Regions from separate parts of the Petroclostridium xylanilyticum genome, predicted to be linked through region 1. Evidence: predicted binding sites of a transcription regulator. Region 1 holds the regulator's gene; the other holds the start of a gene.
What was found. The regulator NrdR, encoded in region 1, represses ribonucleotide reductase genes. The targets are predictions, from matches to a motif close to CACNANATNTNGTG.
Positions count from the first base shown of each region.

Region 2: a site for NrdR is predicted at 9,213-9,226, ahead of CIB29_RS18135 (vitamin B12-dependent ribonucleotide reductase). Genes of this name have one in related genera too.

Region 1 is NZ_NPML01000007.1:425,673-437,805, reverse strand. It holds gene CIB29_RS05480 (small basic family protein) at 1-116, shown strand, start outside; gene ftsZ (cell division protein FtsZ) at 228-1,283, shown strand; gene spoIIGA (sigma-E processing peptidase SpoIIGA) at 1,452-2,360, shown strand; gene sigE (RNA polymerase sporulation sigma factor SigE) at 2,421-3,122, shown strand; gene sigG (RNA polymerase sporulation sigma factor SigG) at 3,293-4,066, shown strand; gene CIB29_RS05455 (YlmC/YmxH family sporulation protein) at 4,284-4,541, shown strand; gene nrdR (transcriptional regulator NrdR) at 4,835-5,290, shown strand; gene CIB29_RS05445 (anaerobic ribonucleoside triphosphate reductase) at 5,343-7,673, shown strand; gene CIB29_RS05440 (PHP domain-containing protein) at 7,963-8,802, shown strand; gene CIB29_RS18495 (hypothetical protein) at 8,813-8,950, opposite strand; gene CIB29_RS05435 (bactofilin family protein) at 9,002-9,388, opposite strand; gene CIB29_RS05430 (hypothetical protein) at 9,623-9,817, shown strand; gene hisZ (ATP phosphoribosyltransferase regulatory subunit) at 9,975-11,261, shown strand; gene hisG (ATP phosphoribosyltransferase) at 11,263-11,910, shown strand; gene hisH (imidazole glycerol phosphate synthase subunit HisH) at 11,907-12,133, shown strand, end outside.
Region 2 is NZ_NPML01000031.1:22,079-34,211, forward strand. It holds gene CIB29_RS18100 (response regulator transcription factor) at 179-1,813, shown strand; gene CIB29_RS18105 (sensor histidine kinase) at 1,810-3,666, shown strand; gene CIB29_RS18110 (ABC transporter substrate-binding protein) at 3,853-5,196, shown strand; gene CIB29_RS18115 (carbohydrate ABC transporter permease) at 5,350-6,270, shown strand; gene CIB29_RS18120 (carbohydrate ABC transporter permease) at 6,295-7,137, shown strand; gene CIB29_RS18125 (glycoside hydrolase family 32 protein) at 7,216-8,598, shown strand; gene CIB29_RS18130 (hypothetical protein) at 8,667-8,951, opposite strand; gene CIB29_RS18135 (vitamin B12-dependent ribonucleotide reductase) at 9,273-11,582, shown strand; gene CIB29_RS18140 (antibiotic biosynthesis monooxygenase) at 11,818-12,133, shown strand, end outside.

The DNA of each region.
Region 1 (12,133 bases):
TGGACGTAGATATTTACCTTGCTGCTGTTGTGGTTTTTGGCACCAGACTTTTTCAGAATTTTGCAATTATTAGAAGATTTTTATTGAATAAATATTTAAAAAACGATAATATATAATATGGGCAGACAGTAATTATTATGCATTAATAGGTTAAATAAAATATTAAATATAATGGTTACAAATGAAGTTAAAGGGGGCCGTTGTTGGTGTTAGAGTTTGATACAGAGATGGATAATTTTGCGCAGATAAAAGTTATAGGTGTTGGCGGAGGAGGAAATAATGCTGTAAATAGAATGATTGTAGCTGGATTAAAAGGCATCGAATTTATTTCGGTAAATACCGACAAACAAGCACTTCTTTTATCAAAAGCCTCCCAGAAAATACAAATAGGGGACAAGCTTACCAGGGGATTAGGTGCCGGTGCAAATCCTGAAGTAGGACACAAGGCTGCAGAGGAAAGCAAAGAAGAAATTGCTCAAGCATTAAAAGGAGCTGATATGGTTTTTGTTACTGCAGGTATGGGAGGAGGGACCGGTACAGGGGCTGCTCCTATTGTTGCTTCTATCGCGAAAGAAATGGGAATCCTTACTGTTGGTGTTGTAACTAAGCCTTTCACCTTTGAGGGAAGACAAAGAATGGTAAATGCAGAAAAGGGGATTGCAGAGCTAAAAGAATGCGTTGACACGTTGGTAACTATTCCGAATGATAGATTGCTTCAAATCTCAGAAAAGAAGATTTCTTTTATGGAAGCCTTTAGAATGGCAGATGACATTTTGAGACAGGGTGTACAAGGTATTTCTGACCTTATTGCTGTACCTGGATTGGTAAACCTGGATTTTGCTGATGTTAAAACGATTATGAAGGATACGGGTTTTGCACATATGGGAATAGGAAGAGCAGCCGGGGACAATAAGGCCGAAGAAGCTGCGAGACAGGCAATTCACAGCCCATTGCTGGAAACCTCTATTGAAGGCGCAAGAAGGGTACTTCTTAATATTACCGGCGGAAGTGACCTTGGGTTATTTGAAGTTAACGCTGCTGCAGAATTGGTTCAAAAATCTGCAGACCCTGATGCAAATATCATTTTTGGTGCAGTGATTGATGAGAATCTTAAAGATGAGATAGTTATTACGGTGATTGCAACCGGGTTTGATAAAGGACCTCATAGCAAGAAAGTAAATCCGGTGCTGGAAAAGGTTAATGAAAAGAGTATTCCCAAACAGCAACAGGTAGATGATGATTTAGATATTCCTACTTTTTTACGTAGAAATAGAATAAAATAAGCTATCAAAAAATAACGACACGAAGATTCGTGTCGTTATTTTTTTGTATTCTACAACAGGCTTTGACAAATTTTTAAGCATAAATTGTATATAATAATCATAAATATATTCGATTTTGAATATTAGTAGAATAGAGTAATATTGTAATCAATATGGGGGCATAGAATTGTGAAGCCGGTTGTATATGTAGATATTTTATTTATAGTAAATTTATTAATAAATTACATGTTGCTGTGGACTACAGGGAAAATTTCCAAGAAACAAATGTCCGTTATAAGGCTTCTCATAGGTTCCTTAATAGGTGCAATTTATGCTGTTATCATGTTTTTTCCAGCTTTCAAGATTTACTACACTGTTATCGCAAAAATTATCTTCTCGATGGCTTTAATAGCTATTACCTTTAATATCGAAAAGGTAAAAGACTTTTTCAGAGTTTTAGCAATATTTTATGTAGTATCCTTTACTTTTGGTGGCACTGCACTGGGATTGTTTTATTTTACCAATGTAGGTGCCTTTATAGGAGCTATTTTAAGTAACGGTGTAATTTATTTTACATTGCCATGGAAGGTTCTGGTTATTTCCAGTTTTATTGCATATATCATTATCAGAATAACCTGGCAAGTCTTTTATAAAAAGATTAGTAAAGAAAATATGTTTATACCGCTTTTAATAATGTTTGATAATAAGAGTATATGCGTCAATGCATTAATAGATACGGGCAACTCATTGTACGACCCTATATCTAATTTCCCGGTAGTAGTTGTAGAATTTCAGGCAATAAAAGATTTATTACCTGAAGATATTCAAAAAATATTTAATGAATGCAGTGAAAATGATTTGAGTCTCATATCCAAAATAATGTCTAATTCAGTTTGGATTTCAAGATTCAGGCTTATACCGTTTTCTTCGCTGGGGAAGGAGAATGGTATGTTAATTGGATTTAAACCGGATGAAATTGAAATCATCGAGGGTGAGCATAAAAAGGACATAAAAGATATCATTGTTGGTATTTACAATAAGAGACTTTCAAAAGATGAAACATACAAAGCCTTATTAAATCCAGAAATAATTGGGTAGGTATGAATTATAAAAAAGGAGAGGATATCATTGAAATTATTATTAAGCATAAGGTTATATCTGAAGATAAAGTATATATGGATATTACAGAAATTAAAGCTGTACACGCCGCCGGAAATACACTATATTGGAGGCAGTGAAGCTTTACCGCCGCCATTAACTGCCGAAGAAGAAAACTATCTTATCTCAAAACTGGAACAAAGGGATTTTGCTGTTAAAACCATTTTGATAGAAAGAAACTTGCGTCTGGTTGTATATATAGCCAGAAAATTCGAAAATACCGGTGTAGGAGTTGAAGACCTTATATCTATAGGTACTATAGGTTTGATTAAAGCAATTAATACGTTCAATCCAGATAAAAACATAAAACTGGCTACGTATGCTTCGAGATGCATAGAAAATGAAATACTAATGTTTTTAAGAAAGAATAATACAGTGAAAACTGAAATTTCAATTGATGAGCCATTAAATATCGATTGGGATGGAAATGAACTCTTGTTATCAGATATATTGGGAACAGATAATGACTTAATCTACAGGAGTATTGAAGATGAAGTAGACAAAGAGCTATTGGATATTGCAATGAAAAAGCTTTCATCAAGGGAAAAAAAGATTATGGAACTGAGATTTGGCTTGCAAAGCGGGGTAGAAAAAACTCAAAAAGAAGTAGCCGATATGTTAGGAATATCCCAGTCTTATATATCCAGACTGGAAAAAAGAATTATTAGCAGGTTAAAAAAAGAAATTAGCAGAATGATATAGTATGAAATTTAATTTAAATTAAAGAATTTTAGAGCAATTATATAATAAATTAATATAATTGAAGTTTATAGGTCTTGGTGGTAACATTACAACAAAATACTGCCGTATAAAAAAAACCTTCATGGTAATAATGATATTGACATCGAATTTAATTGCCTGGAGGTTTTTGTATGTTAATAAACAAAGTAGAAATATGCGGAGTAAATACATCCAAGCTGCCAGTTTTATCAAACGAACAAAAAAAAGCACTATTTGAAAGAATGCATAAAGGAGATATAGCCGCCAGGGAAGAGTTTATTAAAGGAAACCTTAGACTGGTATTGAGTGTTATTCAGAGATTTAATAATAGAGGGGAATATGTAGATGATTTATTTCAAGTGGGGTGCATCGGACTTATTAAAGCAATAGATAATTTTGATGTTTCACAAAATGTAAAATTTTCTACTTATGCAGTTCCTATGATTATTGGTGAAATAAGGAGGTACTTAAGGGATAATAATTCTATAAGGGTCAGCCGTTCACTAAGAGATATAGCCTATAAAGCGCTTCAAGTAAAAGAAAAACTTACTAATAAGAACTCAAAAGAGCCAACTATTACTGAAATTGCAAAGGAATTAAATATTCCTAAAGAAGATGTGGTTTTTGCTCTGGATGCGATCCAAGACCCAATATCCCTATTTGAACCGGTATATCATGATGGTGGAGATGCTATCTATGTCATGGACCAGGTAAGGGATGAAAAGAATCACGATGAAGGTTGGGTAGAAGAAATTGCTTTACGGGAAGCAATGCGGAAATTAAATGATAGGGAGAAACATATTTTAAACTTAAGGTTTTATGAGGGCAGAACTCAAATGGAAGTAGCTGAGGAGATAGGAATTTCTCAAGCACAAGTTTCCAGACTTGAAAAGAGTGCGCTGATGCATATGAAAAAATACATCTAATGAATTGAGAATTTAAAAATCTATAGATAACGCACGAATGATTCTACATCAGTCTATTTTATAGTTCGAAGAAAAAAGACAAAAATAAAATACTCCAGTATTTATTATATTAGCATTATTGAATTAATTAATGCATAGTATATTAGTGTTAATATAGAAATATAATTTTTAATTTTCAATTCTCAATTCTCAATTCAAATGCGGGGTGTTTTTTTTGGTGAGGGCGTCAGATTTCAGACAAAAAGAAGTGATCAATATTGCAGACGGAAAACGATTGGGGTTTGTTTATGATGTTGAAATAGATATGAATAAAGGAGTGATTGAATCCATTATTGTACCGGGTCCTGGTAAATTTCTCGGGCTGTTTGGCCGGGATACTGACTATGTTATCCCATGGAACAGCATAAAAAAAGTCGGCGATGATATTATATTAGTAGATATGAATGAGGGTGTAATGAAGAGGTATATAGAATAGTTCACGGTTAATGGTTCACAGTTCACAGGAATTTGTTCTGGTATATCATAATAATTGCAATTAGAAAGACTGTCTGTTATTTACAGATAGTCTTTTCGCTTTTATAATATTATGTTCGCAATATACTGTGAACAGTGAACTATGAACTGTGAACCAGTTCTCTAGTCTAAAAGTCCTATACGAAATAATCCAGAAAATGTTGACAGGTAATTTATATATGATACAATATATAGTACGGAATTTTGGATAATAACACCAAATGTAGTTCCGATAATAGGTTCAGGAGGGATTAAATGAGGTGTCCTTTTTGTGACTATGAAGAAAGTAAAGTTATAGATTCCAGGCCTACTGATGAAGGTCTTGCTATTAGAAGGAGAAGAGAGTGTTTAAAATGTAGTAAGCGCTTTACGACGTATGAAAAAGTTGAAAATATTCCTCTGATGGTAATAAAGAAAGACAAAAGCCGGGAGCCTTTTAATGCAGATAAATTGATGAACGGTTTACTCAGGGCCTGTGAGAAAAGACCGGTATCACTGCATGATCTGGAAAAAATCGTAAGCGAAATAGAAGGAGCTATTTATAATTCATTGGAGAGAGAGGTCACATCTCATCAAATTGGCGAGATGGTTATGGAGCGGCTGAAGAAATTGGATGAAGTTGCCTATGTCAGATTTGCTTCAGTATATAGACAGTTTAAGGATATTAATACGTTCTTAGAAGAACTTAATAAACTATTAAAAGATACATAAACAGGATATTTGCTTTGAAGTTTAAGTTATACACTCAGAAAGGTGGATCTCAGTGATAGAAAAAATTAAAAAACGCGATGGAAGAATAGTAGATTTCAATGCCGACAAAATTACGAATGCAATTTTCAAAGCTGCCAAGGTTGTGGGTGGAAATAACTATGAGATGGCAGAACAGCTAACCAATAGAGTTATTGAGTATATAGAAAATGAGCTGGCGCTTGAAATCCCTGAAGTAGAGCAAATTCAAGATGCTGTAGAAAAAATTTTAATTGAGACAGGACACGCAGCAACAGCTAAAAAATACATATTATACCGTGCTGAAAGAAACCGTATAAGGGAAAAGAATACCCGGTTAATGCAAATATATAAAGGTATTACCTATGAAGAGTCCAAGGATAATGACACTAAAAGAGAAAATGCGAATATAGACGGTGACACAGCCATGGGGACCATGCTAAAATATGGCTCTGAAGGTGCGAAAATGTTTAATGAGATGTTTATAATTAAGCCGGAGCATGTTCGGGCTCATAAAGAGGGCGATATCCATATACATGATATGGATTTCTTAACATTAACTATGACATGCTGCCAGATCGATATTCGCAAACTTTTTGAAGGTGGTTTTAGCACCGGACATGGACACTTAAGGGAGCCTAATGATGTAGCCAGTTATGCTGCCTTAGCTGCCATAGCTATTCAGTCTAACCAAAATGACCAGCATGGTGGTCAAAGTATACCGCTTTTTGATTTTGGCATTGCACCCGGAGTAGCCAAGACCTATGTAAGGTTATATAAAGCTAATCTTGCTAAATATTTCTATGCAAACTATGAAGATGATAATAGGGATTTTGCAAAAATTGTGGAAGAAGCGGTAAATAAAACGATAAGCCAAACAGGATATAAACCTTCAATCAAAACTGAAGAAAGGTATTACCAGCAAGAGTTGCAAAACCTGTTAGAATATATTGATGATGATAGCTTAATAAGATCGGCACAAAAATTTGCAGAGAAGTTTGCATTAGCAGAGACTGATAGGGCTACTTTTCAGGCAATGGAAGCTTTTGTACATAATTTAAATAGTATGCATTCGCGGGCAGGATCACAAACACCTTTTTCTTCCATAAACTTTGGTACTGATACTTCGCCGGAGGGAAGGCTGGTGAGCAAAAATTTGCTGCTGGCTACTGAAAGAGGGTTGGGAAATGGTGAAACGCCAATTTTTCCAATACTAATTTTTAAGGTTAAAGCCGGTATCTCCTATAATGAAGGTGATCCTAACTATGATTTGTTTAAACTGGCATGCAGGGTTAGTGCAAAACGATTATTCCCTAATTTTAGTTTTTTAGATGCTCCTTTTAATAAGCCTTATAGTGATCGTGGACCCGATTCAGAGGTTGCATATATGGGCTGTAGGACAAGAGTTATTGCCAATACATATGATCCTAGCAAGGAAGTAACAAATGGAAGGGGTAATCTGAGCTTCACATCAATCAACCTTCCCAGGATAGCGATTATGAGTGAACAAAATATTGAAAATTTCTTTATTGAACTGGATAAAAAAATTGATATCGTTATTGACCAATTGCTGGAACGTATGGAGATCCAGTCCAGGAAAAAGGTTAAAAATTTTCCATTCTTAATGGGGCAGGGAATTTGGATAGACTCTGAAAAATTAGGCTGGGAAGACGAGATAAGAGAAGTTATAAAACATGGAACTTTGACACTTGGATTTATAGGGTTGGCGGAAACTCTTACAGCTTTAATAGGTAAACATCATGGTGAATCGGATACGGCACAGGCCCTTGGGCTTAAGATTATAGGACATATGCGAAAAAGAATGGATGATGCAAGCAATAGATATAAGCTTAATTTTTCATTAATTGCAACACCGGCTGAGGGGTTGTCCGGGAGGTTTGTAAAGATGGACAGGGAGAGGTTTGGAGTTATCCCAGGGGTAACGGATAAGGAATATTATACAAATTCCTTTCATATCCCCGTATATTTCCCAATATCAGTTTTTGATAAGATACAGAAAGAAGCGCCGTATCACCAATTAACCAATGGAGGGCATATTACTTATGTTGAGTTAGATGGTGATCCTTCCAATAATCTTGATGCTTTTGAAACAGTAGTTAGAGCCATGTACGATGCCGGAATAGGTTACGGTTCCATCAACCACCCGGTAGATAGAGACCCTATTTGCGGATATACGGGTGTTATCGGAAACCAATGCCCAAAATGCGGAAGAACAGATGGTGATGAAGGTATAAAGTTTGAAAGGATAAGAAGAATTACCGGTTATCTGGTTGGAGACCTTTCGAGATGGAACGACGCTAAAAAGGCTGAGGAGAGGGATAGAGTAAAGCATGGATTATGCCGGTAGTATAAAAATAAAGATAATGATTTAGAATAAAATAGACTATATAAGTATTACTAAGTACTTTACATTGTCTATTTTAGTTCACAGTTCACGGTTCACGGTTCACAGGATTTTCTTGGCTAATTTCTGTGAACTGAGAACTGTGAACCGTGAACAAAATAACAATAATGTAACATACTTAGTGTTATATATATAGTTATCGATGAAATGAACCAACTTTAAAATTAAATATTTAGCTTTAAAGTTGGTTCATTATAACACATTAAGCTTTTTTGAAATAGGAGTAAATACTATGAGATATATTGACTTACATGTCCACACCACGGCATCCGATGGGTCCATGACGCCATCCCAGGTAGTACAATATGCAGTTAAGAAAAATCTTGCAGCCATCGCAATTACTGACCATGATACAATTGAAGGGGTTTCGGAAGGTGTTGAACAGGGGAAAAAAGAAGGGATAGAGGTAGTTCCGGGAATAGAGATAAGTGTAGATTTTGGAGTAGAGATGCACATACTGGGCTATTTTATTGATATTGATTCCACGATATTGAATGATACATTAAATAAGTTAAAGTATTACCGCGACCAGAGAAATCCTCAAATTATCCAAAAGCTAAATGAACTGGGCGTAGAAATAACAATGGATGAGGTGGAAAGCAAAGCAAACGGAAGAATTGTTGGACGGCCCCATATCGCAGCAGTGATGATAGATAAAGGGTATGTAAATAGTACGGATGAGGCGTTCGATAGGTATTTGAGTGTTGGAAGACCTGCTTATGTAAAAAAACAAAAGCTGCTGCCTGAAGAAGGGATTGAATTGATAAAAAAAGCGGGCGGATTTGCTGTTCTTGCACACCCCATCTTTTTAAAAAAGGAAGACGAGGAGTTGGAGTATTTATTAAGACAACTTATACGATATGGATTAGATGGACTTGAGGGTTACTATTCTGATTACTCTGCAGAGGTAAGTAACAAATATCTGGCTCTAGCCCGAAAATACAATTTGATAGTTACCGGGGGTAGTGATTATCACGGAAAAAGCAAACCGCACATAGAATTGGGTGAGGGGTACGGTACGCTAAAAGTGCCATATCAATTGCTAGAAACTATGAAAGGTAGAAGAGGTTAGACACCTTCTTCTACCTTTCATTTCTTTCACGTAACTCTTCAAGTTCGTCCATTGGTTCTTCAGATTCTTCTTCCCATATTGGGATATTTACACTCCAGGGAAAGACTTGCCTGGTAATGTTTTTCTTGTCATTTTTTTTAGTTTTCATACCATCACCCCTTTATAGGGTGTACATTTATAGCAAGAATTATTTACTTGCTCATTTATCTTTTTCTTTAGTGGGTATTTCCTGTCTTGTAGAGTTTTCCATCATTGCACAATTACCATGAAATATTGCACCTTCATCAGCGATCAAGCTATTAGTTTTTATATCTCCAGTTAGTTTGGCAGAAGTTGTAAGCCGCAGTTGTCCTTTAGCAGTAATGTTACCTTCCACAATACCTGAGATAATAACATTGTTGGCATATATATTTCCCCAAACAGTTGCTTTTTCCCCTATGATGACATCACCTTCTGCTTTTACTTCGCCCCTGGTTTTTCCATCAATTCTAATAGTGCCGTCTAATTTAATATTGCCCTCAAAAAACGAATTTGCTCCTATCAGAGTATCTACTGAATAAGAGCTAGAACTTTTTTTAGAAAACATAATGTATAACCCCCACTGTTGTAATTTTGATAAGAACTAAATATTTTTCATTATTCTCCACTATTGGTTAAAAATCCTTCTAACCCGTAAAAAAATTGTATAATTTTGTACTTTAAAAAGATGGTTAATCTGTTATAGAAAATTTGGCTAACACAATATGTTGATTAATATAATTGTATAATCCTGCTTGATCTAACAAATACTAATCTTAGTTTTTGTAGGAGAGTGATAGTGATGAATTATGCAAGTGAGAACCAGTTGATTGCGGTTGCGCAGTCCTGTGATCATTTTAATTCAGGTGGAACAGCAAACAGCAAATTTTCTACCGGGGCTGAAAACATATCATGCAGGGTATGCAAAAATTGGGATGGTAAAAAATGCGTAATCAATGTCTTTGATAATGTTCTTACCAGTTTGGATCAAACATGATCAAGTACAATAAATATTATAAAATATTATAATGATAATGCTTGAAAATTTAAGTTCAAGCATTTTTTTATTGACAAATTCATAGTAAAATAATATAATCATGTTAACCTGCTTTAGCAATTTATCACTTTAATATATTGAAGTAAGGGGTGGCCTTATGTCAAAATGGAAACTACATACTCCTGAAGGTGTTCAGGATATTTTACAGGAAGAATGTATTATAAAAAGAGAGATTGAAGAACGGATCACCAGTATTTTTCAAAGTTATGGATATTATGAAATCCAGCCTCCAACTTTTGAATTTTATGATGTTTTTGCCGGAGAATCCGGATTAATAGAACAAGAAACCATGTTTAAGTTTTTCGATCATCAAGGGAGAATTCTTGCATTACGCCCAGACATCACTACACCAATTGCAAGAATTGTTGCTACCAAATATAAAGACATAACACCTCCATTGAGGTTATCTTATGTGGGAAATGCCTTTAGATATGATGAACCTTATCAGGGAGCCAGGCTAAGAGAGTTTACACAGGCAGGAATAGAAATGATAGGTATTAATACTCCCGAGGCGGATGCTGAAATAATTGCAATAACAATCAATGCTCTTCTGGCTTCAGGGCTTAAAGAATTTCAAATAGAGATTGGCCAGATTGAATTTTTTAAAGGGCTAATGGACCAGACAGGACTGGCTGAGGACGATATAGAAAAAATGAGAATATTGATTGATAGTAAAGATTCTTTAGCTATAGAAGAATTGGTCAAATCCTATGAAATGGACAGCCAACTAAAAAATATTATATTAAATCTTCCTTCACTGTTTGGAGGTATTGAAATAATAGATAACCTGGAAAAAGAGACCATAAACACAAGAGCTTTAAATGCATTAAAAAACCTGCGGCAGGTTTACAATATTCTTTTAGACTATGGATTGGAACAATATATATCTATAGATTTAGGAATGGTGCAAAGTATTAATTATTATACAGGAATCATCTTTAAAGGTTTTACCCATGGTTTAGGCTTCCCTGTATGTTCGGGTGGAAGATACGATGGATTAATAAGTGAATTCGGAAAAAGTCTCCCCGCCATGGGTGTTGCTATTGGTATTAACAGGCTTATGTCTGCTTTAGAAAGGCAAAAGGTAGAGTTTCAGCTATGGAAAGTAGATAGTTTGATAAATTATTATGGGACAGGGAGAAAAAAAGCATTTCAAATTGCCGACGAGTTGAGAAGTCAAGGGTTAATTGTAGAAGTATATCCTGGGGAATATTCTCCTGACAGTGTTGTTGCATATGCCAAGTGTAAAAAGATAGATGGCATCATTACAGTATATGATGAGGAAAATATTGAACTTCATAACTTGCAGACAGGTGAAAAAGTAAACACCAGTGTAAGTGCATTACTAAAAAGTGGTGGGCAGGAAATAAAGGAGGACAATTAGCATGAAATATATTACGATTGCCCTGGCAAAAGGGAGACTGGCAGAGCTTTCCATAGATATATTTGAATCAATCGGTTTAAAGTGCGGTGAAATGAAAGAGAAGTCAAGGAAGCTTATTTTTATAGATGAAGAAAAAAAGATTAAATTTATCCTGGTCAAAGCTTCGGATGTACCTACTTACGTAGAATACGGGGCGGCAGATATAGGTATTGTTGGGAAAGATACTTTGTTGGAAGAAGGAAGAAATTTATATGAAATGGTAAATCTCAAATTTGGAGCCTGTAGAATGGTAGTAGCCGGTCCTGCAGCATTAAAAGACAAATTAGATAATCTTAACAATAAAAGAGTTGCTACAAAATATCCCCGCATTGCAAGGGATTACTTTCAAATAAAGAAGGGACAGACAATTGAAGTTATTAAATTAAACGGGTCGGTAGAACTTGCCCCTTTGGTCGGTTTGTCGGAAGTCATTGTAGATATCGTTGAAAGTGGAAAAACTCTCCAGGAAAATGGACTGGTAGTAATTGAAGAAATATGCGACATAAGTGCCCGGCTGGTTGTAAACCGTGTAAGTATGAAAATGGAAAAAGAAAGAATCCTGGATATTGTTAGACGGGTTAAAGAAAAAATTGAGGAGGGCCGTACATGATTGCAATTATTGATTATGGTGTAGGAAATTTAAGAAGTGTAGAAAAAGCATTCCAATTTTTGGGATATGAAGCAATGACTTCAAACGACAAGGACTTTATTCAAAAGGCAGATGCTGTTGTATTACCAGGAGTTGGTGCCTTCGCTGATGCAATGAGTAGTTTGAAAACTACAGGTCTGGACGAATTAGTATACCAATTAATAGATTCCCAAAAACCATTTTT
Region 2 (12,133 bases), on a different contig from region 1:
CCATTAACTTCATAATAGTCCTTTACAATTAGTATATCTTGCATAAGTAAATTATGATATAATATATATACCAACTCCCTTATTTCATATAATCATACAGGTAACAACATTAGATTATAGTATCTTATAGTTATAATTACTAGGGATTTTCATTTTTGCTTGATGGGGGATATAGTCTATGTATAAACTGCTAGTTGTTGATGATGAATTGATGCACCGAAAAGGGTTGGCCAATATGATTAGAAAACTTAGACCCACTTATGAAGTATTTGAGGCTAAAAATGGTAAAGAAGCCTTAGAATTGATTACATCAAATACTATGGATATTGTTGTTACAGACGTAAAAATGCCTATTATGGATGGATTAGAACTAATTGAAAAACTTGGTGATAGGGCAAATAAAATGAAAGTTATTATACTAAGCGGTTACAGGTATTTTGAATATGCTCAAAAGGCTATTGGTTTAGGAGCATTTGATTATTTAATCAAACCGGTCCGTGAAGAGAAAATCGTCGAGATGTTAAAGAAAGTAGAGACAAGCATTGAACAAGACTTAATAAAAATTCGTGAGAGAGAAGACCTAATGAAACAGTTAAATAGCACCCTGCCAATTTATTTTGAGCATCAAATGAATAAATGGGTAAACGGACATCTAAGTGAAACTGAATTGAATGAAATAGGACAAATATTTCCGTACAGGGGAAGAGGAGCGGTTATTGCTGTATCCATCAGTAAATACGAGACTTTAATTAGAAATTATACCAGTGAAGCCCTAGATGAGATTAAACTGAATATGAAATATTATATGAAAGAAATTTTGGATGCTTTAGGACATTCAATTTCTTTTTTTCTAGAGGATAAGAAAAATATTATGATATCAATACTTACCACAGATAATCGATTAGATTTATTGTCCGGGGCAAGTATAGAAAAGCTTAATAAATATATAAATCACTTAAAAATCAAATATGGGTTTGATGCTACTATTGGAATTAGCTGTGAATGTGAAAATATATTTAGTGAAGTTAAGACTTCGTTTCAACAGGCGTTAACCGCTTTATCTTATAAATTCTTTTATGGAATTGGAAGTATTATTTCGTATTCCAATATTTACCGTAATATTAATAATCAATTTTTTGATATTTCCAAGGAAGAGGAGTCTTTAAAAGAAGCTATCCGGCAGATGAAAAGTAATATAGTGACCTCTACTATCAGCGGTATTTTTGAAAGGATTACGGAGAATAAATACTCTCTACCGCACCAATTTATTAAAAATATTATTCATATGACTTTAAATTTGGCAACAACTATCCGAAATTACGTAGATAACGAGTATTATAACCAGTTTATTGTAGATATTGAAAAACGGTTAAATGAGTGTGAAGAATACAACGAACTAAAAACAAAAGTGAATGATTTCTTATTGCGAATGATTAGTATACTTGAGAATACAAAAAACCATAAGCATGAGTTTATTGTGCAAAAATGCATGCAATATATTGAGCAGCATTTTATGGAAGAGATCTCACTGGAAACGGTTGCTGAAGCAATTTATTTTAGTCCATGTTATTTTAGCAGCATTTTTAAACACCATACAGGCATGACATTCAGCCAATATCTTTCACAGTTAAGGATTAAAAAAGCTCTGGAATTATTGGAGAATACAGATTATAAAGTATATGAAATCGCATCTAAAGTAGGTTACAAAGATGATAAATATTTTTATAGGGTGTTTAAGAAAGAATTTGGAGTTACGCCTGATGAATATCGACGACGTATTATAAATAACACTAATTTAGAGGGGATCTTATGAAGTTATTTAAGCGTATAATAGATCGCTATTTAAATTTACAGTTTAAAACAAAATTAACTATTTCTTATATTATATTAATCGTTGTACCGCTATCTATTTTAGGAATAGGATACTATAATAAAAGCTCTGATATCATTCTGCAGAATGCTAGGGAAAATATTTTAAATATTATAAAGAGAAGTAATGAAACTCTCAATGCAAGATTTATCTTAGCTGAAAATAGTGCTATATTTATGCATATTGATGAGGACCTTTTTGAAATTTTTAGTAATTTTGATGGACTCGACCTCAATAATCACAATAAATATATGGAAGCGGACAGGAGAATCACCAAGACTATATTAAAGTATTTTCCCTTCTCCGAAGATATTTACTCTGTTAACATTGTTACCAGGCAGTTTACCTTTGGACAAGACCTGCCCTTCTGGATCCCCAAAAATGGTTTTTCCAATTCAAATGTTTATTCTGTAGGATTGGAATCAAAGGACAGGCTTAAATGGATACCTACCTACGACCTTTTAGAAGAGTTTGATATACGAGAAAAAGAACAGTTGAGCCTGAAAAGGCATTCGCAATATGTTTTTTCTGCTGTACGACTGCTTAACAGTGCTATTATTAGAAACAATCTACTGGTAACTATGAATAAAGAGATAGAACGTCCCGTTCTAATTATTAATTTTAAAGAAGAAATGTTAAAGAAAACTTTTAAAGAAAGCACTTATATAGAAGGATCTTATTATTATGTTTTAACAAAAAACGGTGATGTTGTATCCCATTCTGATTCTGCTGAACCGGTTTCTTTCAATAATACACAGTGGTGGAACGATATAATTACCAAAGGAAGTGGGACAAATTTTATTTATATTAACGGCAAAAAAATGTTGGTATGTTTTGATACTATGAATATAACCGGCTGGATTTCTGTTGTATTCGTTCCATATGATAAATTATTAAAAACCTTACCTACCATGCACCTTTATACCTTTTATATGACTATGGTGATCATATTAATATCTGCTGTGCTTGCTTCTTTCATATCAGGAAGGGTTACACTGCCTATAAAAAAGTTACTCTTAGCTATTAAAAGTATGGGAGAAGGAAATTTTAATTCTAAAGTTGAAGAAATGGGAAATGGTGAATTGTCATATCTAATCTATAAATTTAATGAAATGAACGATAAAATTCAAAGGTTGATTGAAGAGAATTACCAGGTAAAAATTAAAGAAAAAGAAGCAGAGATAAAGGCTCTCAACTTTCAATTTAATCCCCATTTTATGTATAATACACTAAACATTATCAATTGGATGGCTATAGAAAATAATCAGGAAGAAATTAGCAAAATGCTTGTCAATTTATCGGAAATGCTTGAATATACAGCAAAAGATCATAAGGGTATGATTAATTTCATGGAAGATATGGAATATTTAAAGAGTTATGTTTATATTATGATGAAAAGGTTTGTAGGAAGATTTGCTGTACAATATGATATTGACCCTCAATTGTATAACTATGATGTGCCCAAATTTTTTCTCCAGCCGTTTATAGAAAATGCATTAATTCATGGATTTGAAGAGATAGAAGAGGGTGGATTGATAAAAATATCCGGATGGATTGAGGATAATAAAAGATATTTCTGTGTAGAAGATAATGGAAAGGGAATGAGTGCTGAAAAAATTAAGGAAATTATGGAAATAGAAGAGGAGTCAGCAGGATCAGATAAGTCCATTGGAATAGATAATGTAAATAAAAGAGTCCAATTATTATACGGTAAACAGTATGGTGTGCATATAGAGTCTGAACTCTATAAGGGCACAAAGATAACCATTATTATACCACTTGAATCTACAACTTAAAATAAAATTCCACTAATATAAAAATATTAGAGTGTAAATTTCACTTATTATTTATTATAATCAAAGTAAATAGAGAAAGACTCATGAGTCCATCGAACTATGTAAAAAGGGGTGAAAATAACAATTCCTATATAAATTCCTTATAAACCTGTAAAACTATTTTTAAATAAAGAAGGAGGATTTTTCGTGAAGCGTATTATTTCCATATTAATAGTTATGATAATGGTTATGGCATTATTTGCTGGATGCGGGTCAAATAACCAGAAAAAAGCTGAAGATAATGCTGCAAGTAGCAACAATACAGCTAACAATTCCAGTTCAACCAGTAATTCCGACAAAGGTAAAGTAGTAGAAATTACTTTTTGGCGTCCTCAAGCTAATGAAAATGAAGATAATTGGTATAAACAGAGAGTGGAAGATTTTAATAAAGCAAATGAAGGTAAAATACATCTTACTATGGAAACCATTACAAGAGGTAACTCCTTTGCTTATGAAGACAAGGTTAATGCAGCTATTGCATCTCACACATTGCCTGATTTGATTTCTTTGGATGGTCCTAATGTTTCTAACTATGCAGCGTCAAACATTATTATTCCTTTAGACGAATATTATACAAAAGAAGAAATGGAAGATTTCGTACCTTCACTTATCCAACAAGGTACATACAACGGTAAGTTCTATGCAGTAGGTTTATGTGAATCTTCAGTTGTATTATTTTACAACAAGAAGATGTTCAAGGAAGCAGGCATTGAACCTCCTACAAAGCTTGAAGATGCCTGGACCTGGGATCAATGGTATGATGTAATGAAAAAAGTTGCCAAAGATGGTATCTATGGTACAAACATGATCAATGACAAGGGCGAATGGATGACTTATGCTTTTGAGCAGCTCTGGATTTCTAATGGAACAGATATCATCAATAAAGAAGGAACACAGGCTGAAGGTTGGGTAAATAGTCCTCAAGGTATCGAAGCTGCAGAGTTTCTACAAAAGCTTGCAAAAGAAAAGCTCTTTAATATCGATCCTACTCCTACCGAATTTGAAGAAGGAAAAGCAGCAACAAAACTTGGGGGGCCCTGGAATATTCCTGGATTCAAGAACTTCCCAGACTTAGAATGGGGAATTACATATTTTCCTTACAAAGCAGGAGGCAAGAAAACATCACCGTCCGGAAGCTGGGCGCTTGGTGTAACTTCTGACAGCAAGAATGCTAAAGAAGCAGTTGAAGCACTGAAGTTTTTAACGAATAAGGAAAGTTCAGTTGGTTTGGCAAAGGCAATCAGTATGCCTGCCAGCAGGAAGTCTGCATACGACAGTTTGCCTGAATACAATGATTTACCAATGAGAGTTATAAAGGATCAAGTAACCCAAATCTCAAATGCAAGACCTCGAACACCTGTATATCCTGTATTGACTCAAAAGTTTGCAGAAGCACTTAATGATATTATGATGGGGGCAGATGTGAAGAAAGCACTTGATAATGTAGCCAAGACTGTTGATGAAGAATACAAGAAAAATTACGCAAAATAAATTGAAATTATTCTGAATTGGTGAATAAAATATGCTGCGGCATTACAATGTTATTTAAAATATGTGTACTGCCGCACATATTTTATTAAATTACCAACTATGACTTTAATATTAAAAGGGAGTAAGAAATTTTTGAATTAAGGGTGGACTTTTATGGCAATGGAAAATTTAAGTTTGGCAAAGAAGTCTAAAGTGTCGTCGGTGAGCCTTTACAGAAAACAGGAGACTGTAATGGGTTATGCTTTTATCATACCTGCAGTTGTACTAATAATAGTTTTTTTACTCTTACCGGCTGCTTTGGCATTTATATATAGTTTGACTGATTTCTATCTTTTGAAGCCTGATAAAATGAAATTTATAGGCATTGAAAACTATGCAAAACTGATAAAAGACGAGCTTTTTTATAAATCTTTATATAATACTTTTTATTTTACGTTGGTTGTAGTACCTTATCAATGCGGACTGGCGCTGTTTTTGGCAATATTAATCAATAAAAAACTTAAGTTTACAAATTTATTCAGAATAGCTTACTTCAGCCCGCTGATTACCTCCATGACGGTTGTAGCTATTCTATGGATATTCCTTTATAATCCTAATCAAGGTCTTATTAATTCTGCATTAAATCATTTAGGTATACCCAATCAGCCATTTTTAAGAAGTGCTAAACAGGCTATGAACTCTATCATCTTTATGTCGGCATGGCAGGCGGCAGGCTATCAAATGATGATATTTTTGGCAGGGTTACAAAATATACCAAAAGATTTATATGAAGCTGCTTCCATTGATGGTGCAAACGCATTCCAGCAGTTTAGGTATGTTACGTTACCTGGATTATACAATGTGACGGTATTTGTATTAATGATAACCACTATTCAGGCTATGAAGCTATTCACCCAACCTTATATAATGACGCAGGGCGGTCCAGAAAACACCACAAGAACTCTCGCCTACTACATCTATCAACATGGATTTCAGTTTAGAAGCGTAGGTTATGCTTCAGCATTGTCAGTTGTATTTTTCTTGGTGGTTGTATGCATTTCTATGTTTATGAGAAGATTTATTAAAGAAGATTAGTACGCAAAATGGAGGTGCTGTCTTATGTCATTTAAGTTAAACAAAACATTGGGTAAATCCTTATATTATTTATTTAATATTATCATGTCATTTTTATTTATAGCTCCCCTTTTATGGATGGTGGTGTCATCCTTAAAACCGGAAAACCGCATATTTGCAGATTTAAGTTCTTTTAATGCGTTTTTGCCCCTGGATTTTACATTTGAAAATTACTTCAAAGCGTTTAAGAGAATACCTATGATGAAATACTTATTTAACAGCATCTTTTATGTTACAGTAATTGTTATAAGCGGTCTGGTTGTAAACTCAATTTGCGGATATGCCTTGGCGAAGCTGCATTTTAAAGGAAGAGATTTTATTCTCACGGTTATTATCGTTTTAATAATCGTCCCTTTTGAAAGTATAATTTTACCTCTTTATTTAATTGTAAACAGCTTCAGATGGGTTAATACATGGTATGCACTTATTGTACCGTTTATTGCAAATTGCTTTAGTATTTTTATGTTTAGACAATTCTTTGTTGATATACCAAACGAATTATTAGAGGCTGCTGCGATTGACGGCGCATCACCTATGAAAACTTTTATTACAATTGTAATACCTGCGTCTTACCCCGTTTTCGCAACAGTGTTTATATTAGACTACGTTTCTCACTGGGGAGATTTTATGTGGCCTATATTGGTTTCTACAGGAGAATCAATGCGAAACATTCAGTTAGGTATTCAAACGTTTTTTACGTTGCCTCCAATTTATTATGGTCAGATCATGGCAACCTTAACGGTAACAACTTTACCAATGGCTTTATTATTCCTGTTCTTCCAAAAATACTATGTCCAGGGTATTACAAGTACAGGTATAAAAGGTTAAAGAAATGTATACTTATTATAGATGATTGATTATAGAACTGAGTATAAATAGAGCACGAAAAAGTAAGGAGAGTTTAAAATGGACCTTCATAGACCAATTTATCATTTTTTACCTGAAAAAAACTGGATGAATGACCCCAACGGTACTATTTTTTATAAAGGAGAACATCATTTGTTTTATCAATATAATCCGTACGGCTATAAATGGGATCATATGCATTGGGGGCATGCAAAAAGCAAGGATTTAATTCATTGGGAAAGGCTGCCTATCGCTTTGTATCCATCCAATGAGTTGGGAGAACTGCATTGTTTTTCGGGCTGCTGTGTTTTAAATGAGGGAGAGCCTACTATCTTTTATACAAGCATTGGAGAAAATGAAAGAAATCCTGCTATAGGAGCACAGCAATGGATGGCAACCAGTAATGATGACATGCTTACATGGCAAAAACATCCCGGTAATCCTATTTTGGACATTAAATGCCATGGTGATATGGAAATTAAGGAGTGGAGAGACCCTTTTATATGGAAAGAAAATAATACGTGGTTTATGGTACTGGCCGGCACACATGGAAAAGAAGGCTGTATACTCATTTATAGTTCAGAGGATTTGATGAACTGGAAATATCTGAATAAATTCTATAAGGAAGATGATGTTATTCTGGAATGTCCAAATGTAGTTGTTTTTGGAAAGAAATATCTATTAGTTTATTCAGTAATTGAAGAGCAGCAAGTAAAATACTGTTTAGGGACAATGCAGGATGATTACACATTGCATGTTGAGCAAAAAGGCTGTATAGATTATGGAAAGAAATGCTATTATGCCACAAATATTTCTTTCGACGATAAGGACAGGATACTCCTATGGGGTTGGCTCAATGAATCTGCGAGGGGTGAACTTCCATCTGCAGGGGAGTGGTCAGGTATCCAGAGCTTGCCGCGTATTTTGGAATTAAAAGGAGATAACGCACTGGGCATAAAACCTATCCCGGAAATCAAGGCTATTAGAGGTCAACATTTTAATATAAGCAATATCACATTACAAAAAGAAACAAGAGATATCAGCTTGAGTGGAAAAGCAATAGAGATTCAGGCTGAATTTGAAAACAGTGAAAACGTAAAGGATTTTGGAATAAAGCTGCTGTGTTCTCCCGATGGCCGGGAAGAGACGGTAATTAATTTTAATGTACCGGAAAAAGTTTTTAGTATAGATAGAAGTAAATCAAGTTTATCCCAGCAAGTAAGTAAAGACACCCAAAGGGGAAGTTATAAGGAGAAAAACGGTATTATAAAAGTACATATTTTGGTAGACTATTCTTGTATAGAGGTTTTTGTAAATGACGAGGCTTGCATGTCGGCAAGGGTCTATCCGCTGCTTGAAGAAAGTAATTTAGTTAAAATTTATTCGGATGGTAAAATAAAAGTAAATCAATTTGACATATGGGAACTGAAATCAATTTGGTAAGAATGGCTTGACTAACAGCCTGGGAGTTTAAACAATGACAGGAGTAACAAAAAGCGAAGAGAAAAAACTCATCGCTTTTTCTTTTTTTCTTCTTTAATCAACTCAATTTCAAAAGCGTCAAACTCTATCTCCTCAATAAAAGCATCGGCCCTGAAAGTAACTCTGCCATATCCGGCAAAATCTCTTTCATGCAAAGAAAACCACATAGGTTGTTGGATATCAAACTCTCTACAAATTTCTTCTATACATAATTCAAGCATTTCTTTTTGAGATAGGTTATTTCTGTCGCATTGAGCAATGTACTGTTTAATAATTCGATTATTCTTTATAATTTTCCCCCATAATCTAAACATAATATCATCCTATCTATTTAATAATATACTATTTTGCTTATAATGAGCGAAGTTTAAAATTCAATATTTCCTTAATACAAACTTCGCGAATTTCATCGATAACTACCTTAATTTATTTATAATTTTAAAGTGAGTTATCGATATAAAACAGTATAACAAAATTTAATTTCAATCTCAATCTTAAGCACCACCCACGCAATTCTAGGCACAAAGTCCTATAGAAAATATTGCTAAAAATATTGACAGGATTTTCTTGTGTGATACAATATATAGCGTAGCAACTTAGATTATATACCAAATATAGGAATGGGAGTGGTTGGATTGAATTTAACCGAAAATGCTGTCAAAGTACTGGAAAAAAGATATCTTGCAAAAGATGAGCACGGCAATCTTTTAGAAACCCCTGAAGGGATGTTTAGAAGGGTTGCTAAAGCGATAGCCCAGTCTGATAGATTATATGATAAAAATGCTGACATGGAAAAAACTGAACAAGAGTTTTTTGATATGATGTCCAATCTTGAGTTTTTGCCTAATTCTCCAACCCTTATGAATGCAGGGAGACCCTTAGGGCAATTAAGTGCCTGCTTTGTACTTCCTGTAGAAGATAGTATGGAAGGGATTTTTGAAGCGATTAAGCAAGCGGCGATGATACATAAAAGTGGAGGCGGAACCGGCTTCAGCTTTTCACGCTTAAGACCAAAAGGTTCCACAGTGAACTCTACCGGAGGAGTAGCCAGTGGCCCTATAAGTTTTATGAAGGTTTTTAATGCTGCTACTGAAGCCGTCAAACAGGGCGGTACCCGAAGGGGAGCCAACATGGGGATATTAAGGGTAGATCACCCTGATATATTAGAGTTTATTTCCTGTAAACAGGACAACGCTGAGATCAATAACTTTAATATAAGTGTGGGTATCACTGAAGAATTCATGCAGGCAGTTGAGGAAAATAGAACATATGACCTGATTGATCCGCATCTCAAAAGAATGGTAGGTAAACTTAATGCGCGGGAAGTATTCAACAAGATTGTAGATGCAGCCTGGCGAAACGGTGAACCAGGTATTATCTTTTTAGATCGTTTGAATAAAGATAATGTGGTTCCTGAGTTAGGGGAGATAGAAAGTACTAATCCCTGTGGGGAACAGCCTCTATTGCCTTTTGAATCGTGTAATCTAGGCTCTATTAATTTATCAATTATGACTAAGGAGTCTAATGGCAAAGTTGAGATAGACTTTGAAAAACTAGGAGATACAGTAAGGAAGGCTGTACATTTTCTCGATAATGTTATCGATGTAAATCAATACCCTCTGGATAAAATTGACCAGATGACCAAGTTCACAAGAAAAATAGGACTGGGAGTTATGGGTTTTGCAGACCTGTTGTTCAAGTTAGGAATACCTTATAATTCCTCCAGAGGAGTAGATCTTGCTGAAAAAATTATGCACTTTATAAGTGAGCGTGGCAGGAATGCAAGTATTGAACTGGCAGAGCAGAGAGGTGCTTTCCCTCTATATGAGAAAAGCATATATAAAGCGTCAGGAGTTAAGGTGAGGAATGCAACAGTAACAACTATAGCACCAACAGGGACACTAAGTATTATAGCCGGCGTTTCCAGTGGCGTTGAACCTATATTTGCATTATCATATATTAGAAATGTAATGGATAATGATGAATTAATAGAAGTAAATCCTATATTTAAAGAAGTAGCACAAAAAGAAGGGTTTTACTCTAATGAGTTAATGAGAAAAATTGCACAGGTGGGACATATTTATGATTTCAAAGAAATTCCTCAGCATGTTAAGGAAGTATTTGTTACTGCCCATGAAATTTCACCGGAGTGGCATATAAAGATGCAGGCAGCATTTCAAAAATACACGGATAATGCTGTGTCCAAAACAGTTAATTTTAAAAATGAGGCAACCCGAGAAGAAGTTGCCAGGGTATTTGAATTAGCCTATAAATTAGGATGTAAAGGTGTCACCATCTATCGTGATGGCAGCCGTGACTTGCAGGTACTTAATATAGGCAAAGTAAAGGGTAAGGAAAACAGTGGACAGACAAGCAAAGAAGTTGTACAGCATCATATTGTACCGCGTCCAAGACCGGATATTACAACAGGTTTTACCGAAAAGGTAAGGATAGGCTGCGGAAACCTGTACATAACAGTAAACTATGATGACCAGGGAATTTGTGAAGTATTTACCAATACCGGCAGGGCCGGAGGATGCCCATCTCAGTCAGAAGCAACAAGTAGGCTGGTATCTATAGCATTAAGAGCCGGAATGGATGTTAAAGCAATTATTGAACAACTAAAAGGAATAAGATGCCCATCTACTATCAGACAACGGGATTTAAAAGTAATGTCCTGTCCGGACGCGATTGCCAGGGTAATAGAAAAGGTAATAGCGTTGCAAAATGGAAGTGGCTATAAAGATATAAAATTGACAGAAGAAGAAAAAGAAAAGATCACCTGCGTATCCGATTGTGCAGTATGTACTATGAGAGATTTCTGTAATAATCCTGATAGGAAGGAAGTAGGGATAGGAAAGTACTGTCCCGATTGCGGTAAACTAGTTGAACATGAAGGTGGGTGTGTGGTTTGCAGGAATTGCGGGTATTCAAAATGTGGATGATTCCGCAATTCTGTGTTACCAAATCATAATATTCTATGCGACATTGCGACATGGGGACGGTTCCTCAGTCGCATGAAAAGCGCATTCGACAGACGAACCGTCCCCAAGTTGCAGCCCTTCTTTCTGCTAAACCGGACTTTTTCAGTGGTTTCGTACCTGTCCCCTTGTCTTTTTGTTTCTTGACACTGAGGGTAAGTTATAATAGAATAAACATTAATTAGAAAATTATTACATATTGGCTGGAGGAAAGGAAGGGGAAGCCATGATTGTTACAGTAGTAGAAGTTTATGTTCAGGAAGCCCATATTGAAGATTTTAAGAAGGCAACCATTGAAAACCATCAGGCATCAATACAGGAGCCGGGTAATCTACGTTTTGATATCCTGCAAAGTATAGATGATCCTACACGCTTTACCTTATATGAAGCCTATGAATCGGAAGAGGCAGCAGCAGAACATAAAAAAACAGCTCATTATTTAAAATGGCGTGAAATGGTAGAAGACTGGATGGCAAAACCAAGAAAAGGTATCCCACATAAAGTTATTGTGCCGG